2 regions of the Streptomyces rapamycinicus NRRL 5491 genome follow, and region 2 is predicted to be linked to the other one. Evidence: riboswitches for the same ligand, from Rfam matches in the RefSeq annotation. Region 2 holds a riboswitch; the other holds the start of a gene.
What was found. A riboswitch is a leader RNA that binds a small molecule or an ion and turns the genes downstream of it on or off. The one in region 2 is predicted to bind S-adenosylmethionine.
Positions count from the first base shown of each region.

Region 1: linked by a shared signal. The riboswitch ahead of LIV37_RS36135 (aminotransferase class V-fold PLP-dependent enzyme) and the one ahead of thrC (threonine synthase) in region 2 are both predicted to bind S-adenosylmethionine.

Region 1 covers NZ_CP085193.1:8,608,961-8,616,511, reverse strand. The annotation lists gene LIV37_RS36155 (NYN domain-containing protein) at 1-447, opposite strand, end outside; gene LIV37_RS36150 (hypothetical protein) at 465-710, opposite strand; gene LIV37_RS36145 (rhomboid family intramembrane serine protease) at 864-1,598, shown strand; gene LIV37_RS36140 (Lrp/AsnC ligand binding domain-containing protein) at 1,595-1,876, shown strand; gene LIV37_RS36135 (aminotransferase class V-fold PLP-dependent enzyme) at 2,569-3,957, opposite strand; SAM riboswitch class IV at 4,162-4,280, opposite strand; gene trpD (anthranilate phosphoribosyltransferase) at 4,456-5,529, opposite strand; gene qcrB (cytochrome bc1 complex cytochrome b subunit) at 5,707-7,344, opposite strand; gene qcrA (cytochrome bc1 complex Rieske iron-sulfur subunit) at 7,341-7,551, opposite strand, start outside.
Region 2 covers NZ_CP085193.1:6,701,334-6,708,884, reverse strand. The annotation lists gene LIV37_RS28225 (MurR/RpiR family transcriptional regulator) at 1-687, shown strand, start outside; gene murQ (N-acetylmuramic acid 6-phosphate etherase) at 813-1,745, shown strand; gene groL (chaperonin GroEL) at 2,026-3,651, opposite strand; gene LIV37_RS28210 (cold-shock protein) at 4,012-4,218, opposite strand; gene LIV37_RS28205 (MoaD/ThiS family protein) at 4,627-4,905, opposite strand; gene thrC (threonine synthase) at 4,902-6,194, opposite strand; SAM riboswitch class I at 6,213-6,354, opposite strand; gene LIV37_RS28195 (glucosyl-3-phosphoglycerate synthase) at 6,569-7,516, shown strand.

The sequences.
Region 1 (7,551 bases), 1.9 Mb from region 2:
CTCCTCACCGGCCCGCTCGGCGGAGGCCCGCTGGGCCTCCTCGCCCGCCGCCTCGACCAGCTTGACCCAGCCCACCGGGCGCAGCACATACGCCACCGCCGCGACATCCACCGGATCGGCCGCGGCGGGCGGCGAACCGCCCTCGATCGCCTCGGCCAGCTCCCGTTGGGTCTCCCGCAGCCGTCCCGCGATCCGCTGCCGGAAGACGGGGTCGCTCTCCACCGCGGCGGCCATCGCGTTGCCCGCGAACTTGGCGCGGCGGGTCGGGGTGAACCGGGCGTACTGCCGCAGCTGGGTGGGCAGCTCGGTGACCGTCAGACCGCCGAAGGCGTCCGCGACCAGCGCCACCACGCGCCGTCGCACCCCTTCCGGCAGGGGGCGGTCCAGCGCCTCGGGGACGCCCTCGGCGTCACCGGCCGCCCCGGGGTCACCGGTCCGCTCCACCACCTGTCACCGCTCCGTTCTCAGGCGCTCTGGCCGGTGCTCGGACGATCCACGAGTTCTACCTGGTCGACCGCGTTGCACCAGCGACAACGCACTGACTCAATGGTCTCACTGAGCACCTCGCGTTCCTCGACTCTGGGTTCCCCCGCCAAGTCGAGGTGCACATACTCCACGGCTCTGGTCGAGCGGGTCACATCGAACCGGGTGAGATTGCCGCACAGTGTGCAACGCCAGCGGGTCTGGGTGGTCGGCAGTGGCACGGCCATGGTTGCGGATCCTCGCTTCTCGGCTCGTCGGCGGCGTCCTGTAACCCTACGGCCTGAGCCCTGGCCCGCGCCGGGCCCGGTCCGCTGCCACGACCCGGCGCAGCGCGGCGAGGCGCTCTGTGGAGGTTGCGCCCGGTACGGAATGATCTGCCCATGATCGAGACGTCGTCGGGGCGCCACCGCCCCTGGATGGCGGGGCCCGGCCGCCCCTGGATGACGTACGGCCTGATCGTCAGCTGCTGCCTGATCTTCGTCCTCGGACCGGCCTCGGGGCTCAACCCCGGCTATGGCTCGGGCGGGCGGCTGGTGGAGGCCCAGTCCACCTACTTCGAGCGCTGGGGGGTGGTGCCCAGCGCCCTGTGGAGCGGCGACCCCGATCAGCCGCTCGCGCCGCTGACCGCGCTGTTCGTGCACGGCAACTGGCTGCACCTGCTCGGCAACATGCTGTTCCTCTATGTCTTCGGCGCGATGACCGAGGAACGGATGGGCCGTTTCCAGTTCGCCGTCTTCTACCTCGCCACCGGCTATCTGGCACTCCTCGGCTACGCCGCCGCGCACGCCGACTCGGCCCAGTCCCTGGTGGGCGCCTCCGGGGCCATCTCCGGGGTGCTCGGCGCCTTTCTGTGGCTGTTCCCCCGCGCCCGGGTGACCAGCCTCTTCCCGTTCCTGCTCTTCCTCCCGCTGCGCTTTCCGGCCTGGGCCGTGCTGATCTTCTGGGTGGCCCTCCAGTGGCTGGCCGCCCGGCAGGCCGACGACCGCCCCGGCGTCGCCTATCTCGCCCATCTCGTGGGCTTCACGCTCGGCTTTCTCTACGCGTGGGCCCGGTTCGGGCGGACGGCTAGAGTGGGCGGCGCAGCCAGGCCCAGTGAGGGAGAAAGCCAGCCGTGATCACTTCGATCGTGCTCATCAAGACCAACGTGGACCAGATCCCGGAGACCGCCGAGAAGATCGCCGCGCTGGAGGGTGTGAGCGAGGTCTACTCGGTCACCGGCGCGCACGATCTGATCGCGATGGTGCGGGTGGCACGGCACGACGACCTCGCGGACATCATCACGGGCCAGATCAGCAAGCTGCCGGGGGTCGCCTCGACCGAGACCCACATCGCCTTCCGGACGTACTCGCAGCACGACCTGGAGGCGGCGTTCGCGATCGGCCTGGACGGCTAGAGGGTGTCTGGCGGCTCGTGACGCCTGCGGCGGGCCATTCCCCTCCCGCCCCTTCCCGCAACTGGGGTTCCACCCCAGACCCCGGACGCGCGCGAAGGCCCGCCCGGCCATCCGCCCCGTCGGCCCGCCGACCGCGATCAACCCACCGCCGCAAGCGCTCACGACGACGGCCGCCTCGTCACCCCCGAAACCCAGGGGCGACGCGAAACCGGCGCTCCCCCAGACCCCGGCCGGACAACCCGGAAGCGCGCGGGCGTCCGCCCAGTCATCCGCCGCGTCGGCGCGGCGACGCGGCCAGCCCGCCGGTGCAGGTATTCACGCCCTCACTACCCGCCCCACGGACCCCCTGGCCCCGCTCACCGGCCGGCCACTCGACCACCGCCTCACAGGTGACGCGGTCGGCACCCTGGCCGGTCAGCTGATCGCGGCCGCGGTCGGCTCATCGACCCCCGGGTCCAGGAACGAAGCGAGACCGGGACTCCGCCCCAGACCCCGGCCGGACGCCCGGACGCGCCCGGTCATCCGCCGCGCCACCCGCGACCGGCTCGCCGGTGCAGGTGTTCACGGCGGCGGCGGTCGGCTCGTCGGTCTCCTGGGGTCCAGGGGCGGAGCCCCTGGTTGCGAGGAGGGGCAGGGAGGGGAAAGGGCCCCGGCAGGGCCCGGCGCGCGCCGGGCTGCTGGGCCAAACGGGCTCAGCCGCGGTCCGGGACGCAGCGGCCGTCCTCAGTGCGGTAGTTCCAGCGGGCGCCGTCGCGCACCAGTTCCTTCACGGCGCCCACGAAACGCTCCACATGCTCGTCGGGCGTGCCCGCCCCGAAGCTGACCCGGATCGCGTTCAGCGACCGCTCCCCCGGCGCGGCCTCGGGCGCGCCGCACTCGCCCGGCTCGTCGGGCTCGCTGTCCAGCAGGGTGCGGACCAGCGGATGGGCGCAGAACAGCCCGTCGCGTACGCCGATGCCGTACTCCGCGGAGAGCGCCGCCGCGAAGTGGGAGCTGTTCCACCCCTCCACCACGAACGACAGCACGCCGACCCGGGGCGCGTCGTCGCCGAACAGCGAGAGCACCCGCACCTCGGGCACCTCGGCGAGCCCCGTCCGCACCTTCTCGATCAGCTGCCGCTCACGGGCGACCAGGCCCTCGAAACCGGCCTCGGTCAGCGCCTTGCAGGCCGACGCGATCGCGTAGACGCCGATGACGTTCGGCGAGCCCGCCTCGTGCCGGGCGGCGGTGGTGTGCCACTCGACGTCGACGCCGCCGTCGTCCCTGCGGGTGACCTTACGGCTGGCGCCGCCGCCCGCGAGATACGGCCGGGCCTCGCGCAGCCAGTCCGCCCGCCCGGCCAGCACTCCGGCCCCGAAGGGCGCGTACAGCTTGTGTCCGGAGAAGGCCACCCAGTCGACGTCCGCCCCGGCGATGTCCACGGGATGGTGCGGGGCCAGCTGCGCGGCGTCCAGGACGATACGGGCGCCGTGGGCGTGCGCGGCCTCTGCCAGCTCCCGCACCGGCCACAGTTCGCCGGTCACATTGGACGCGCCGGTCACGCACACCAGCGCCGGGCCCCCGGCGCGCCCCGCGAGCGCCTTCTCCAGCGTCTGCACCGCCTGCCGCGGGGAGCGCGGGGCGCTGAGGTAGCGGACGGTGATGTCCTCCCGCTGCTCCCACGGCAGCAGCGAGGCGTGGTGCTCGGTCTCGAAGACGAAGACCTCGGTGCCCAGGGGCGCCACGGCGGCCAGGAGGTTGAGCGAATCGGTGGTGGAGCGGGTGAAGACGACCTGGTCGTCCTCGCGGCAGCCCAGGAAGGCGGCGACGTCCTTACGGCTGTTCTCGAAGAGGTCGGTGGACAGCTGCGAGAGGTAGCCCGCCCCGCGGTGCACGCTGCCGTAGTAGGGCGCGTACGCGGCGATGTCGTCCCAGACCCGCCGCAGCGCGGGGGCGCTGGCGGCGTAGTCGAGCGCCGCGTAGCTCACCTCACCGCCGGTGACCAGGGGGACCAGGACATCGTCGCCCAGCACGGGCAGCGGCTCACAGGCGGTGGCGGAAGAGGAAGAGGTGGCGGTGGTGGCAGCGGGGCGCGCGGACATGGCGAAGTCTCCCGAGGGGGTCGAAGGAATGCGTGACGCGCACGGAAACGGCGGCGGCGAGCCGGCCGAAAAAGGGCGCGGGAAATCGCTCGACGCACGGCCGCACCGCGCGGAGCACATGGAGGAGAGACGGGCCGCTCGGCCCTAGCGCATTCGCTGCATCACGGAAGAACTCCCTCGACCACCAGGACCCCTAGTGCGAGGGGTCCGCGCTTGCCGCCGGCCTCGCTGCCTGGCGGCCTGGTCATCACCCGGGGCACCCCGCCACGGACGGAGGGTTGCCGGACAGCGGGCCGGGGCCGTAGTCGCTGTCGCTCGTGACCTGGGCAGGAGTATGCCATGTCAGACGCCGGTGCCCATGGTCTGTCCGCATCCCGGACAGACCATGGGCACCGTAAGGGGCCCGCGCAGGGGCGTCCGGCGTGGCAAGGGCTGCCAGACCTCAGAACCCCAGGGGTCAAGGGGCGGAGCCCCAGCCGCCAAGACCCGCCGGACCGCCTAGGCGTGGGTGGCCCGGACCCACCGCTCCAGGACGTCGCGCGCCGCGCCCGAGTCGATCGACTCGGCGGCCCGCGCCGCACCCGCCCCGATCCGGTCCGTCAGGGGCTTGTCCCCCGGGTCCGGTTCGAGCGCCACCAGCGCCGCCGCCGAGTTCAGCAGCACCGCGTCCCGGACCGGGCCCCGCTCGCCCGCCAGCAGCCGACGTGCCACATCGGCGTTGTACGAGGCGTCCGCGCCGCGCAGGGCCTCCACGGGGGCCCGTTCGACGCCCACGTCCCGGGGGTCGAACGTCTCCTGGCGCACGGCGCCGTCCCGGACCTCCCACACCTGGGAGGTCGTGGTCACGGTGAGTTCGTCCAGCCCGTCGTCGCCCCGGACGACCAGCGCGGAGGAGCCCCGCTCGGCCAGCACCCCTGCGATGATGGGCGCCATACGGGCGTCGGCGACCCCGGTCGCCTGGCAGGTGACCTTCGCCGGGTTGGTCAGCGGGCCGAGCAGGTTGAACGGGGTGGCGACGCCCAGTTCGCGGCGGGCCGAGGCGACATGCCGCAGCGAGGGGTGGAACTTCACCGCGAAGCAGAAGGTGATCCCGGCCTCCTCGGCGACCTCGACCACCCGCTCGGGGGTGATGTCCAGGTTGACGCCGAGCTTCTCCAGCACGTCGGAGGCGCCGCTGGCGGAGGACGCGGCGCGGTTGCCGTGCTTGACCACCCGTGCGCCGGTACCGGCGACGACCAGCGCGGACATGGTGGAGATGTTGACGGTCCTGGCGCGGTCGCCGCCGGTGCCCACGATGTCCACGGTCGCCCCGGGCACCTCGATCACCCGGGCGTGCTCGTACATGGCCCGCACCAGACCGGCCACCTCGGAGACCGTCTCGCCCTTGGCACGCAGCGCGATCGCGAAACCGGCGATCTGGGCGTCGGTGGCCTCGCCCCGCATGATCCGGTCCATGGCCCAGGCGGTGTCGTCGGCATCGAGGTCCCGGCCGGCGATCAGCGAGCTCAGTACGTCCGGCCAGGTGCGGGCCGTCGCGGTGCTGTCGCCTCCGGCGGGGGTCACAACGTCCATGGTCCGCTCCTGGATCCGTGGGGGTGGGCAGGGAAGGGGTCCGCGCACTTCAGCGGCCCGTCGCAAGCCTATCGGCCGCACGGCCGGGGCCCCGGCCGGACCGTGTGGTCCGGGCCGGGGCCCTGGTCTGTGGCGTAGCTGTATGAAGAAACCGGTCGCTGCGGAGGTACCGGGAGATCAGTGGTGGCCGTGGCCGCTGGTGATCTCGTGGTGCTCCTCGCGGGTCGGCTTCGGAATGACGTTGTCCCCGCCGTAGTAGCCCTTGGAGAGCTTCGAACGGAGCTTCTGGGAACGCTTTATCTTCCGCTTGACCCCGTTCTCGTCGACCTCCGGGCCGATCTCGTAGGGCTCGGGCTGGTCGTGCTGGGTGAGCGTGTGCAGCTGCTCCTGCGAGAGCGGCTCGTGGACCTCGATGAACTCACCGTGCGGCAGCCGCTTGATGATGCCGGTCTCGCGGCCGTGCAGCACCTTGTCCTTGTCGCGCCGCTGGAGGCCGAGGCAGACCCGCTTGGTGGCGATGAACGCCAGGACCGGGCCGGCGAAGAAGCCGATCCGCACGAACCACGTGATCGAGTTGATCGACAGGTGGAAGTGAGTGGCCCACAGGTCGTTACCGCCACCGATCAGCATCACGAAGTACGCGGTCAGCCAGGCGACGCCGAAGGCCGTACGGGTCGGGGCGTTGCGCGGGCGGTCCAGGATGTGGTGCTCACGCTTGTCGCCGGTGATCCAGGACTCGATGAACGGGTAGAGCCCGATCGCGAACAGGACCAGCGGGAAGAGCACGATCGGGATGAACACGCCCAGGACGAGCGTGTGGCCCCAGGCGGTGATCTCCCAGCCGGGCATCACACGGACCAGACCCTCGGCGAAGCCCATGTACCAGTCGGGCTGGGCGCCGGTGGACACCTGGTCGGGCCGGTAGGGGCCGATGGTCCAGATCGGGTTGATGGTCGCGACCGCGGAGAGGACCGCGATCACACCGAAGACCAGGAAGAAGAAGCCGCCCGCCTTGGCCATGTAGACCGGCAGCAGAGGCATGCCGACGACGTTCTTCTCGGTCTTTCCGGCCCCGGGGTACTGCGTGTGCTTGTGGTAGAAGACCAGGATCAGGTGCGCCACCAGCAGACCGAGCATGATGCCCGGCAGCAGCAGGACATGGACCGGGTAGAGCCTCGCGATGAGGTCCGTGCCGGGGAACTCGCCGCCGAAGACGAACATCGAGATGTACGTGCCGACCACCGGGATCGACAGGAACACACCCTCGATGAACCGCAGACCGGTGCCGGAGAGCAGGTCGTCGGGGAGCGAGTAGCCGGTGAAGCCGGTCAGCATGCCGAGGAAGAACAGCAGGAAGCCGAACAGCCAGTTGATCTCACGCGGCTTGCGGAACGCACCGGTGAAGAACACGCGCATCATGTGCGTGAACATGCCGGCGAGGAAGACCAGCGCGGCCCAGTGGTGGATCTGCCGGATCAGCAGACCGCCGCGTACCTCGAAGCTGATGTCGAGGGTCGACTTGAACGCGTCGGACATCCGCACGCCCTGCATCGGGACGTACGGGCCCTCGTAGACGACCTCCGACATGCTGGGGTGGAAGAACAGCGTCAGGTACACACCCGTGAGGATGATGACGATGAAGCTGTAGAGGCAGACCTCGCCCAGCATGAAGGACCAGTGGTCCGGGAAGATCTTGCGCATATTGGCCTTGGCCAGGCTGTAGATGCCCAGCCGGCCGTCGGCCCAGTCCGCGACGCGCTCACCCGCGGGCGCTTTGCCCCGGCGCTGCGCGGCGCTGTCGCTTGTAGTACTCATCCGCGCTCCCAGTAAGCAGGACCGACGGGCTCCGAGAAGTCGCCCATGGCTTCGAGGTACCCCTGGTCGTTGGCCTTGATCCGCAGCTGCGGCAGCGCGTGACCGGCCGGACCGAAGATCACTCGGCCACCGTCGGAGAGGTCGAAGGTCGACTGGTGGCAGGGGCACAGGACGTGGTGGGTCTGCTGCTCATAGAGGTTGATCGGG
Region 2 (7,551 bases):
TACCGGGATCTGCGCCTCGCGCTCGCCGCGCTCGCCGCCCAGCAGGCCGCCGGCCGGGCCCCGGCCGTCACCGCGGATATCGCGGTGGACGATCCGATCGCCGACGTGGTCACCAAGCTGGCGCGGGAGGAGCAGCAGTGTCTCGCCGACACCGCCGCCGGGCTGGACACCAGCCAGGTCGAGGCGGCCGTCTCGGCGCTGGCCGCCGCCCGCCGGATCGATGTGTACGGGGTCGGGGCGTCCAGCCTGGTCGGCCAGGACCTGGTCCAGAAGCTGCTGCGCATCGGGCTGATAGCCCACGCCCACGCCGATCCGCACCTCGCGGTCACCAACGCGGTCCAGCTGCACTCCGGCGACGTCGCCATCGCGATCACCCATTCCGGGCGTACGACGGACGTCATCGAACCGCTACGGGTGGCCTTCGAACACGGGGCGACCACCGTCGCGATCACGGGACGGCCGAACGGCGAGGTCGCGCAGTACGCGGACCTGGTGCTCACCACCTCCACGGCCCGCGAGAGCGAGCTGCGCCCGGCGGCCATGTCCAGCCGGACCAGCCAGCTGCTGGTGGTGGACTGCCTGTTCATAGGGGTCGCCCAGCGGACGTACGAATCGGCGGCGCCCGCGCTCTCCGCGTCGTACGAGGCGCTCGCGCACCGCCACGATCCGCGTCCCGGGCACCGCTGAGCCGGGCCGGTCCCGCCCGCACGCGCCCACCCCCGATACCGGTCGCTGTTTCGCCCGGTGGCTGCCCTTCCAAGTCACCGTCACCCCCACCCTCACGCTGACGTACCGGAAAGAGCCGCTTCGCCATGACTACCGCCGACTCCGCACGGCTCCGCGCCCAGCTCGACACCCTGACCACCGAGGCGTTCCGCCCCGAGCTCGCCGAGATCGACCGGCTGGAAACCCTCGAGATCGCCCGGATCATGAACGCGGAGGACGCCGCCGTCCCCACCGCCGTCGCCGGTCAGCTCCCCCGTATCGCCGCCGCCATCGACGCCATCGCCGTACGGATGTCCCGTGGCGGCCGCCTCCTCTATACGGGCGCGGGCACCGCCGGGCGGCTCGGGGTGCTCGACGCGAGCGAGTGCCCGCCCACCTTCAACACCCGGCCCGAGCAGGTCGTCGGGGTGATCGCGGGCGGCCCGGACGCCGTGGTGACCTCGGTCGAGGGCGCGGAGGACAGCGCGGAGCTGGCCGCCCGGGACCTCGACCGGCTCGGCATCGGGCCCGACGACACCGTGGTCGGCGTCTCGGCCTCCGGCCGCACCCCGTATGCCGTGGGCGCGGTCGAGCACGCCCGGCGACGCGGCGCGCTCACCGTAGGGCTGTCCTGCAACTCCGGGTCGGCGCTCGCCGAGGCGGCCGACCACGGCATCGAGATCATCGTGGGGCCGGAGCTGCTCACCGGCTCGACCCGGCTGAAGGCGGGCACGGCCCAGAAGCTGGTGCTCAACATGATCTCGACCATCACCATGATCCGGCTGGGCAAGACCTTCGGGAACCTGATGGTCGATGTGCGCGCCTCCAACGACAAGCTGCGCGCCCGTTCGCGGAGGATCGTCTTCCTGGCGACCGGCGCCTCCGACGAGCGGATCGAGAGCGCGCTGGCGGCCACGGACGGCGAGGTGAAGAACGCGATCCTCACCATCCTGGGCGGGGTCGACGCCCCGACCGCCGAGAAGCTCCTCGCCGAGACACACGGCCATCTGCGCGCCGCCCTGGAGTCGGCCACGGGGTGAGCCCGGGACTGGTTCCCGGATACGCACGGACCCCGCATCCGCGCGGACCCGCACCCGCACGCACCCGCACCCGCACGCACCCGCACGGACCCACACCCGCACCCGCACGCACCCGCACGGACCCACACCCGCACCCGCACGCACCCGTACGCACCCGCACCCGCACGGACCCGCACGCACCCGCACCCGCATACGCCGTCGGGGCGGCACCCCTGGGAGAGGGTGCCGCCCCGACGTTTGGACGGTACGGACCGACCGGCGAACGAACGCGCCGAATCGATCAGAAGTCCATGTCACCGCCCGGCATGCCGCCCGGAGCGCCCGCCGGGGCGGCCTTCTCCGGCTTGTCGGCGATGACGGCCTCGGTGGTGAGGAACAGCGCGGCGATCGACGCGGCGTTCTGCAGCGCGGAGCGCGTGACCTTGGCCGGGTCGATGATGCCCTCGGCGATCAGGTCCACGTACTCACCGGTCGCGGCGTTGAGGCCGTGACCCGGGGTCAGGTTGCGCACCTTCTCGACCACGACGCCGCCCTCGAGACCGGCGTTGACCGCGATCTGCTTCAGCGGGGCCTCCAGGGCCAGGCGCACGGCCTGGGCACCGGTGGCCTCGTCGCCCTCGAGCTCCAGCTTCTCGAAGACCGAGACGGTCTGGAGCAGGGCCACGCCACCACCGGCGACGATGCCCTCCTCGACGGCGGCCTTGGCGTTGCGCACCGCGTCCTCGATGCGGTGCTTGCGCTCCTTGAGCTCGACCTCGGTGGCGGCACCGGCCTTGATGACGGCCACGCCGCCGGCCAGCTTCGCCAGGCGCTCCTGGAGCTTCTCGCGGTCGTAGTCCGAGTCCGAGGACTCGATCTCGGCGCGGATCTGGTTGACGCGGCCCTGCACCTGCTCGGTGTCGCCGGCGCCGTCCACGATCGTGGTCTCGTCCTTGGTGACCGTGATCTTGCGGGCACGGCCGAGCAGGTCGAGACCGGCGTTCTCCAGCTTGAGGCCGACCTCCTCGGAGATGACGGTGCCACCGGTAAGGATGGCGATGTCACCGAGCATGGCCTTACGGCGGTCACCGAAGCCCGGGGCCTTGACGGCGACGGACTTGAAGGTGCCACGGATCTTGTTGACGACCAGGGTCGCCAGGGCCTCGCCCTCGACGTCCTCGGCGATGATCAGCAGCGGCTTGCCCGACTGCATGACCTTCTCGAGCAGCGGGAGGAGGTCCTTCACGCTGCTGATCTTGGAGTTGACGATCAGGATGTACGGGTCGTCGAGCGACGCCTCCATACGCTCCATGTCCGTCGCGAAGTACGGGGAGATGTAGCCCTTGTCGAAGCGCATGCCCTCGGTGAGCTCGAGCTCGAGCCCGAAGGTCTGCGACTCCTCGACGGTGATGACACCTTCCTTGCCGACCTTGTCCATCGCCTCGGCGATGAGCTCACCGATCTGGGTGTCGGCGGCGGAGATGGAGGCGGTGGAGGCGATCTGCTCCTTGGTCTCCACATCCTTGGCCTGCTCGAGCAGCTGGGCGGAGACGGCCTCGACGGCCTTCTCGATACCGCGCTTGAGCGCCATCGGGTTGGCGCCCGCGGCGACGTTGCGGAGGCCCTCCTTGACCAGCGCCTGGGCGAGGACGGTCGCGGTCGTCGTGCCGTCACCGGCGACGTCGTCCGTCTTCTTCGCGACCTCCTTGACCAGCTCGGCGCCGATCTTCTCGTACGCGTCCTCGAGCTCGATCTCCTTGGCGATGGACACACCATCGTTGGTGATCGTGGGGGCGCCCCACTTCTTCTCGAGGACGACGTTACGGCCCTTGGGGCCGAGGGTGACCTTGACGGCGTCGGCGAGCTGGTTCATCCCGCGCTCGAGGCCGCGCCGCGCCTCCTCGTCGAACGCGATGATCTTGGCCATGTGAAGTGGTCCTCCCAGAGACGGGGTGGATTGCTCCGGACCGCGCTGGCGCCCGCGACGGACGGCCTACCTGCCGCGCGGTTCCTTACCCCGCACGGCCTGGCGGGCCTCACCGACCCGGTCCTTCTGTCACTCTCAACGTCAGAGTGCTAACGCCAATGATTAGCACTCGGACCTATAGAGTGCAAGCGCCCATAGGGCATCCTCAAGGGGTGGTGGCCGGGCGACGGGTGGGCGCAAGCGCCCGAAGGGGCGGCAGGGCCCGGGGAGCCATGGCACCAGGCATGCCGAAGGGCCCGTATCCTGTTCGGGACACGGACCCTACGGACTTATTCGTTTCAGCTGCGTCGCGTCGGCGCGTCAGCCTACGGCCACGCGGACCATGTCGGCCTGCGGGCCCTTCTGACCCTGCGAGATCTCGAACTCGACCCGCTGGCCTTCCTCGAGGGTGCGGTACCCGTCCATCTGGATCGCGCTGTAGTGGACGAACACGTCCGCACCACCGTCGACCGCGATGAAGCCGTACCCCTTCTCCGCGTTGAACCACTTGACGGTGCCCTGAGCCATTCCTAACTCCCCTATTGCTGGCCCTTGCGCAGGACCGCACTCCGCGGACCCGGGTCAGACCTCACCCCCCGGATGTGGGGGGTGTGCGCCGGAACGCGTCGACCGCCGCTGAATGTATCCGTCCCAACGCCCTCTGCAACAGGTCAATCGGACGAGAATTCTGGGCACGGCCGAACGGTTAAAAGTGAGAAATTATGTGAAGTTCGGGCAAGCCGGGCCGGACATAGCACACCAACCCGACAATTCGCGCTCACACTTTACGCACAACTTGACGAGTTCTCATATGTGGCTCCGACCCCGGAGCCGTCGGGGAATCCGGCCAACTGTATCGCGATTCCACAGACGGAATCGCCCCGTCCGGTTGTCCCCGGACGGGGCGATGCCAAAGGTGAGGAGGGGGACGCGGGGTCAGCAGCCGCCCGCGACCGCCGGGATGATCGAGATCCCGGCGCCGTCCGGGGTCGCCGTGGCCAGGCCATCGGCGAAGCGGACGTCGTCGTCGTTGACGTAGACGTTCACGAAGCGGCGGAGCTTGCCGGTGTCGTCCAGAACGCGGGCCGAGATGCCCGCGTGGTTCTTCTCCAGGTCCGCCAGGACCTCGGCCAGGGTCGCACCCTCGGCGGAAACCTCGGCCTGGCCGCCGGTGTAGGTGCGCAGGATGGTCGGGATTCGGACGTTGACGCTCATGCGAGTCCAGCCTCTCGGAACGAGTCAAGGGTGGGGCGGATGATGGCGGAGGGACCCGTGGTGGGGGCCACCGCGTCGAGGGTCTTGAGGCCGTCGCCGGTGTTGAGCACGACGGTGGTCAGGGACGGGTCGAGCAACCCGTCCTCGATCAGCTTCTTGGTCACGCCGACGGTCACGCCGCCCGCGGTCTCCGCGAAGATCCCCTCGGTGCGGGCCAGCAGCTTGATGGCGTCGACGATCTGCTCGTCGTTCACGTCCTCCACCGCGCCGCCCGTACGGCGGGCGATGTCCAGGACGTACGGGCCGTCCGCGGGGTTGCCGATGGCCAGCGACTTGGCGATGGTCCGCGGCTTCTGCGGCCGGACGACGTCATGGCCGGCCTTGAAGGCGGCGGAGACCGGGGAGCAGCCCTCGGCCTGGGCGCCGAAGATCTTGTAGGGCCTGTCCTCGACCAGACCGATCGCGATCAGCTCCTTCAGCCCCTTGTCGATCTTGGTGAGCTGGGAGCCGGAGGCGATCGGGACGACGATCTGGTCCGGCAGCCGCCAGCCGAGCTGCTCGCAGATCTCGTACGCCAGGGTCTTGGAGCCCTCGCCGTAGTACGGCCGCAGATTGACGTTGACGAAGCCCCAGCCCTCGCCCGCCGGGTCGCCGATCAGCTCGCTGCAGAAGCGGTTGACGTCGTCGTAGTTGCCCTCGATGCCGACCAGCTCACCGCCGTAGACCGCGGCCATGACGACCTTGCCCGCCTCCAGGTCGTGCGGGATGAAGACGCAGGAGCGGAAGCCCGCACGGGCGGCCGCGGCGCCCACCGCGCCGGCGAGGTTGCCGGTGGAGGAGCAGGAGAGGGTGGTGAAGCCGAAGGTGCGGGCGGCCTGGACGGCGATGGCGACGACCCGGTCCTTGAAGGAGTGGGTCGGGTTCCCGGAGTCGTCCTTGATGTGCAGCTCACCGGTGACGCCGAGCTCACGGGCGAGGTTGTCGGCCTTGACCAGCTGGGTGAAGCCGGGGTTCAGGCTCGGCAGATCCGCCACGTCCGCCGGGACGGGCAGCAGCGGGGCGTAGCGCCAGATGCTGTTCGGGCCGGCTTCGATCCGCCGGCGCAGCCCCTCCGGGTCGCCGGCCGGGAGCTCGTACGCGACCTCGAGGGGCCCGAAACAGGCCTCGCACGCGAAGATCGGACCCAGCTCGAACCGCTCACCGCACTCCCGGCAGGACAATGCGACGGCGGGGCCGAAGGCACCGGAGGCGGAGGAAGTGGTTGAGCTTTCTACTGACTGCACAGCCATGGATGGCGAGGCCCTTTCTCCTCATCTTCCTCGCGACGCATTTCGCCACGAGACGGAATTGGCACCTTCCCGAGCTGGGAGCCTCGCTGCGGAATGCGAGATCAGCTGGAGGGTTGCCGGGGCTTCAACGGGCCGTTCCCTCTGCCCCTCTGGATGAGCGGTATGGCACCGGGCGGACCCGGGGCGTTTGTCGGCACGGGCCTCGTCGGTACCTCGGTACCTCGGTAAACACCGAGGTCGACCCCGACATACGACGGCCATGTGCGTTGTTCAAGACTGTAACCGAAGGCCCGGATGGTTGAGCTAGCCGTCCGATGCGCGAGATGGATCACAGCGATCACAACAGGCCCGATCACAACAGGGGAGACACACAGGTGCTGGATGAGGTGGAGCGCTGGCTGAAGCGTCGCTCCTGGTCTGCCGACGACCGTCCGCTGGATCGCCTGCCGGCCGCGAAGCGGGCCGCGGGGACGACGGTGAGCGTGGTCCTGCCCGCCCTGAACGAGGAGGCCACGGTCGGTGAGATCGCCGACACGATCCGGCGTGAGCTGATGGGCGGGGCTACGCCGCTGGTGGACGAGCTGGTGGTGCTGGACTCCGGTTCCACGGACCGCACCGCCGAGGTCGCCGCGGCGGCGGGCGCCACCGTCGTCCCCCGCGACTCGCTGCTGCCCCGGCTGCCCGCGCTGCCCGGCAAGGGCGAGGTGCTGTGGCGGTCCCTGCTCGCCACGAGCGGCGACATCGTCTGCTTCATCGACGCCGACCTGCGGGAATTCGAACCGCGCTTTGTCTCGGGGATCGTCGGTCCGCTGCTGACCGACCCCACGCTGGAGCTGGTCAAGGGCATGTACGACCGCCCGCTCGGCGAGGTCGCGGGCCAGGGCGGCCGGGTCACCGAGCTGGTCGCCCGCCCGCTGCTGAATCTGCACTGGCCCCAGCTGGCCGGATTCGTCCAGCCGCTGGGCGGGGAGTACGCGGCGCGCCGCTCGCTGCTGGAGCGGCTGCCCTTCCCGGTCGGCTACGGCGTCGAGCTCGGGCTGCTGGTCGACGCGCTGCACACGGTGGGGCTCGACGCGCTCGGCCAGGTGGACATCGGGGTGCGCAAACACCGCCACCAGGACGGGCAGGCGCTCGGCCGGATGGCGGCCGCGATCTACCGCACCGCACAGCTGCGGCTGGCCCGGGGCCACTTGGTGCGGCCGCGGCTGACCCAGTTCGACCGGGGCGAGAACGGCTTCGAACCGCGCACCACGCCCGTGGACACCGAGGAGCGGCCGCCGATGATCGAGATCCCGGAGTACACGGCGCGCCGCGCGGCGTGAACGCACGGCGGGACGCGTGGCACAGCGCGGCACGG